DNA from 2 places in the [Limnothrix rosea] IAM M-220 genome. Region 2 is predicted to be linked to the other one. Evidence: predicted binding sites of a transcription regulator. Region 2 holds the regulator's gene; the other holds the start of a gene.
The links. Region 2 encodes NtcA, which controls nitrogen genes in cyanobacteria. Its sites were predicted from a motif close to TTTGTANCNNNNGNTACAAA; they were not measured.
Positions count from the first base shown of each region.

Region 1: the regulator NtcA is predicted to act here: its motif matches at 1,613-1,632, upstream of rpe (ribulose-phosphate 3-epimerase).

Region 1 covers NZ_MRBY01000073.1:10,067-13,254, reverse strand. The annotation lists gene NIES208_RS17570 (ABC transporter permease) at 1-785, shown strand, start outside; gene rpe (ribulose-phosphate 3-epimerase) at 893-1,582, opposite strand; gene NIES208_RS17560 (potassium channel family protein) at 1,729-2,820, opposite strand; gene NIES208_RS17555 (aspartate aminotransferase family protein) at 3,015-3,188, shown strand, end outside.
Region 2 covers NZ_MRBY01000002.1:114,970-118,157, forward strand. The annotation lists gene NIES208_RS01805 (DUF3084 domain-containing protein) at 1-1,144, opposite strand, end outside; gene ntcA (global nitrogen regulator NtcA) at 1,202-1,930, opposite strand; gene fabI (enoyl-ACP reductase FabI) at 2,204-2,980, shown strand; gene rsmH (16S rRNA (cytosine(1402)-N(4))-methyltransferase RsmH) at 3,115-3,188, shown strand, end outside.

The DNA.
Region 1 (3,188 bases), on a different contig from region 2:
CAACTGCTCTCACGAAGCGTTTAGTTATTCAGCTGCAGCGTCGTCCATCTACTTTGATCGCGGGAATTGTGCAGCCGTTTATGTGGTTGGTGCTTTTCGGGGCACTTTTTTATAAGGCTCCGCAGGGATTGTTTGGTAATGATATTAATTATGCTCAGTTTCTCGCGCCGGGGATTATTGTGTTTACGGCTTTTTCGGGGGCATTAAATGCTGGTTTGCCGGTGATGTTTGACCGTGAGTTTGGTTTTTTGAATCGCCTTTTAGTCGCGCCTCTCTCTACGCGTTACTCGATTGTTGCGGCTTCGACGGTTTATATTATGGGGCTGACGTTAATTCAAACAGCGGTGATTGTTGGGGCGAGTGCTTTGCTGGGTGCGGGTTTACCTTCTCTCGCTGGTTTGGGGGCGATCGCCTTAGTTGTTTTTCTGATTGTCCTCAGCGTTACGGCTTTGAGTCTAGGTCTTGCTTTCGCCCTGCCGGGACATATTGAATTAATCGCTGTAATTTTCGTGACAAATTTGCCTTTGCTTTTTGCGAGTACTGCCCTTGCACCTCTGGATTTTATGGCAAACTGGCTGCAAATTGTCGCTAGCCTAAATCCTCTCACCTATGCGATCGAACCAATTCGCTATTTATATATGAACGCTGACTGGTCTTTAAATAGTGTGGTGTTTAGTTCCCCTTGGGCGGATTTGAACTTTACGGCAGTGCTTGGTCTTCTAACTGTATTTAGCGCGATCGCCCTAACGTTGATTCAGCCATTATTAAAGCGTCGCTTGGGTTAAGGCAAAACCTTCAAAACTCAATTTCATCTAATAAAAAAGGGAAGGCTAGAAAGCTTTCCCTTTACTGTTTCAAGGATGATTTTTAAATCTGGAGTGGAGCAAAAGACCTATGCTGCAACAGCTTCAGGCTTCTTGCTATTACGGATGCCTTCAATAGCAGTTGCGTAGTCGTCAGCTTTGAATACTGCAGAGCCAGCCACAATTGCATTAGCACCAGCATCAATCACTTGCCATGCATTGTTGGGCTTGATGCCGCCGTCAACTTCGATCCAAGGATCAAGACCACGCTCATCACACATAGCGCGGAGCTTTTGGATCTTCGAAACCATGGAAGGGATGAAGCTCTGACCGCCAAAACCGGGGTTCACACTCATGATGAGAATGAGGTCACACACATCAAGCACATGCTCAATGATGTCGAGGGGAGTAGAGGGATTGAGGACAACGCCAGACTTTTTGCCTAATTCACGGATTTGGCAGAGGGTGCGGTGGAGGTGAGGAGAAGCTGTGTGCTCAGCGTGGACAGAAATAATATCAGCGCCAGCTTTTGCAAAATTCGCGACGTACTTTTCGGGTTCAACGATCATCAGGTGTACGTCTAGGGGCTTTTTGGTGTAGGGGCGAATTGCCTCAACGATTAAGGGGCCAATGGTGATGTTGGGAACGAAACGACCATCCATGACATCAACGTGGATCCAGTCTGCGCCAGCTTCGTCTACAGCTTTGATTTCTTCTCCGAGACGGCTAAAGTCAGCGGACAAAATAGATGGAGAAATAGCAATTTTTTTATCGGTCATGGTAGGTCGGTTCCTCTCAAAAATTCTCGGTTGGTATCAATATTAACAAAAGTTTGTATCAATTCTTTTACATCGACTTGACTAAAGTAATTACATTTTTTAGGGATTAATGACTTTTGGGGCGATCGCCATATTCATAGGAGAAATTATGGTTCACGTTCAGGCATGCGCAGTTGATCTTTGGTTCGCTTCGGTAACAGTAGATTATTTAATTTCCGGAGCTGTTCCGGTGTGCCCATACAAATGAGGGTGTCATCGAACATCAGCATCGTTTCGCCTGTGGGGCCGGGGATCAGCTTACCCTCAAATTGACCCCGATCACTACGACGAATGGCTAACACTAAAGCCCCAGATTGTACCCTCAGGCGCGCTTCGATTAAAGTTTTACCAATGTATTCGCCGCATTCTTGGTCTAGTCGAATTTCTTCGATGTAATAGGATTTTTCGCTTCCGGTAAAGAGTCCATCGACAAAATCCATCACTTGGGGGCGTAGGGCAGAGGCGGCTAGTCGGCGACCACCGGTGATATAGGGCGAGACAACCTCATCAGCACCCGCTCGTTTTAATTTGCGGAGGCCTTCTTCGGTGCTGGCGCGGGCAACGGTTCGCAGTTTTTTTTTCTCGCATAGGGTTTTTGCGGAGAGGACGGTGTAGAGATTTTCGGCATCTGAGCGGAGTGCGGCCACGAGGCAGGCGGCCTGTTCTATTTTGGCGGCATATAGGGATTCGTCGAGGGTGGCATCGCCTTCGATACAGGTGTAGCCAAGTTTGCGGGCGGCGGCGATTTGTTCGGGGTTGGAATCGATGACGACAAAGGGGATATTTTCTTCAAAAAATTCCTTGGCAACTTGCATGCCTGTTCTGCCGAGACCACAGATAATGTAGTGCTCCTGAAGGCTATCAATGCGTTTTTGTTGTTCTTGCAATTTTCGCCACTCCTGTACGTAGCCACCAATAATCGCTTCGGTAAAGCGGTTGACGATATATCCAATATTAATGACCCCTAGGACGATTAGGGTGATTGTAAAAAATCTGAGGCGATCGCTATCTAGGGGACGTACTTCTCCAAAACCAACGGTGGAGATGGAAATTAAGGTCATGTAAATCGCATCCGACATCGACCACTGTTCGACAACTTTGTACCAAGTCGCGCCACCGAGACAAAGGCCAAGCAGTGAAAAGCTGCCCACTAATAATTGTTTTTTGAGTCGTAGATATTGTTGCTGGATGCTATACACGTTTCTTTAACCTCAAGTAATCATGACCTTTGACTCTCGCTGGTCTGTAATTTGGATTAAACTCAATACAACATATTCTTGCGCTTGATGCTGCCACTTCCCATGACTCCGCCTGTGCTATTGGTTTTGATGAAGGGTGTGGTGACTTTAAGTCTTTTTCCGGATTCCTTGTCGTAATAAAAAAGGAGTAGCTCGTGAGTCCACAAACGATACTTGACCATGCCCCTGTCAAAACCTTTGACCCTGCTGATTTTAATCAGTATGTGATGAATACTTACGGACGTTTCCCGGTGGCGATCGCCCGTGGGGAGGGGTGTCGTCTGTGGGATACGGAGGGCAAAAGTTATCTGGATTTTGTCGCGGGGATC
Region 2 (3,188 bases):
GAAAATCAATGGGTTGACGGGCGGCTGTGGGGTTTTGGATGCTGAGGTTTTCTAGTGAAATGGCCGCAATCACCTCACCGGCATCAAAAACGTCTTCTCGCAAGACCGCATCAGCAAAGACTTGCACCTGACTTTCTCCCTGTAGATAATTACCGGCAGCTAACAAGCGTACGACGTAGTCACGTCCATCTTCAATTTCGTCAGCGAGATTTTGAACCTGTGTGTTGGTGATTTGTACCACTCGCTCATCAAAGTCAGGATTACGACCCCTTGTGGCCAAAATGGCATTGCGGTTTGCTTCCCGTAGTAGTTCATCTACGGCTTGATTGACCACGTCACGGTCTAAAATTCGTACGACACCAAAGGCTAATACTTGACCCGTTGTGAGGGCAACATTACCGCTGCGAAAATTGATGTAGCTGGCTTCTAAAATATCGATTTGTTCTTGTAATCGGAAGATCTGGGACTCGACATTTTGTAAAATTTGGTCTTTGTCGGCGATCGCCTGGTCAAGGCTGGCAATGGTCTGATCGCGACTATTAATTTCATTTTGTAGCCCTTGGCGCTGGGATTCGAGGGAGGCGATTTGGCTAGAACGCGCTTCAATAATCTCGTTTTGCTCACTCACCTTAGTCTGTAACATTTCACTTTGGGTCGCAAGCTGATCCCGCTGTGTCTTTAAATCCCGTTGCTCTGCCGCAAGCGCTTCAATCTCTTCCTCTAGAAGAGCGGCTTGATCCCGGAAAGTAGTGAGCTGGGACTGGGCCGTGGCAAACTTTGCTTCGATACCCTCTAGCTCAGTTTGAGCCGCCAATTGATCTTGGCGGGCTAAGTCTAGTTCTGCCTCGATTTGTTGCTTCGCATCAGTAATCTCCTCCAGTTCTTGGCGACGTTGCGCCAAAATTTTGTCCAACTGAAAGACCCCTTGGCGTAGGGACTTACTAAGACCAAATAGTAACCCTAATGTACTAGCAGCAATCACTGTACCCGTCATTACCGTGACCACTACGGCAGTTTGTTTGGGGCGTAAATTGAACAGGCTTAAGCGAGCCTTACCCACTTTGCTACCAAGGCGATCGCCCAAAGCCGCAAGGATACCGCCTAGTATCAAGACCGAAAATATCAGTACAAAAGCACTAGTCATTTAATGACACAAATTGTCTCACACCACAAATACAACCGTAACGTTATTACTGTAGCGTTAAGCGAACTGTTGGCTCAGATTTACTGGGTCATGCACTGTAATTTTTTTCTTATAAATCGAAATCATGTTTTTTTCGCGCAGTTCTCCGAGTAATCTCGTCACCGTTACCCGCGTTGACCCGATCGCTTCGGCGATCGCTTGGTGAGAGAGCTTCAGATCCACACGGATCCCCTCTTCCGTCGGCACCCCAAAATCGCGACAGAGAATTAACAGAAAACTCACCAAACGCGATCCCATGTCCCGGTGCGCTAAAGTCTCAATCATCATCTCCGTTTGTAAAATCCGCGAAGACAGTCCCCGCAGCATCAACATCGACAATTCAGGATGCTCCTGTAACGCCTTTTGTACCTGTTCAATCGGCGCAGACAAAAGCTCCACAGGCGTAAAGGCCACTGCGTGATAAAAACGATCCGACTTTTGACCCGTTAACAGGGACAACACACCAAACACACTATTTTCCCGGAGCAACGCCACCGTAATCTCTTCCCCAGCTTCATACACCCGGGAGAGACGCACCGCACCTTTTAATAAAAAATAAACCCGCTCAGCCGGGTCACCAGGAAAAAAAATCGTTTTACCGCGATCATAATTTTCAACAACGGGAGGAAATGGGCCACTGTGGAATTGTCGGAAAGCAGCAGCCAGATCAGTAATTTGATTCACGGGTAATTCAGGGACTTGATTCGGATAAAAATCGCTTTGGGCAGTATCAGAGTTATAGATCATAGACTCACATCTGGAAGGATATCCCCCATTCGGGAAAATACACTTACTGGTGGGGACTTTAGTATGACGATGAATTCTCTTAACTAAATCTTACTCTGGTATAGTACTTTGTAATTTTTGCTTCAAATTAATTATGGTTTTCAGGGCAATGTCTCTTGTGATTCTGAAGATTTTGCACTGTTTTGCCGTAAAGTAGCGAATGGCTAGGGGGTCTATTGGTGTAATGGGACTCGCTCTAGCTCGACCGAATTTTTAAGAAACTTGGGAACCTTTATGCTTGATCTAACTGGAAAAAACGCCCTTGTCACAGGGATTGCAAATAATAAATCTATTGCTTGGGGCATTGCGCAACAGCTCCACGCGGCAGGCGCAAACATTGGCGTAACTTATTTACCCGACGATAAAGGTCGTTTTGAGAAAAAAGTCGGCAAACTGGTTGAGCCCCTTAATCCCACGCTATTTCTGCCTTGTAATGTTCAGGACGATGAGCAGGTGGATCAAGTGTTTGAAGCGGTCAAACAAGATTGGGGTAAGCTCGATATCCTCATCCACTGTTTGGCTTTTGCCCACCGTGAAGATTTAACGGGTGAGTTTAGTGATACTTCCCGGGCTGGTTTCCAGACGGCTCTTGATATTAGTTCCTATTCTCTTACGCGTTTGGCTCGTGGTGCAAAGGAAGTCATGACGGATGGGGGGGCGATCGTCACCATGACTTATCTTGGTGGTGTCAAAGTGATTCCTAATTACAACGTGATGGGTGTGGCGAAGTCTGCGCTGGAAATGAGTGTTCGTTACCTTGCGGCGGATCTAGGCCCTAGTAATATTCGCGTCAATGGTATTTCTGCTGGCCCGATTCGGACGTTGGCTTCTTCGGCGGTGGGGGGCATTCTGGATATGATTCACCATGTGGAGGCGACTGCGCCTTTGCGACGGACGGTGACTCAAACGGAAGTGGGCAATACGGCGGCATTCCTTTGTAGTGATTTGTCTAGTGGCATCACGGGTCAGATTATTTATGTGGATTCTGGTTACGAAATTATGGGTATGTAGGGTCAGGTGTCAGTTATCAGTGACCAGATATCAGTGACCAGTTATCAGTGACCAGTTATCAGTGACCAGATATCAGTTTTTTTTGGGTTCCTCTAGGATGACTAGGGGGACTTTATTTTTCGTTAGGTAAAGATATGCCAGAAGAGTTTGTTCACATTTCGGTATTGCGGGAGGAGCTAGTTGATGGGCTGGATATTCGTGATGATGG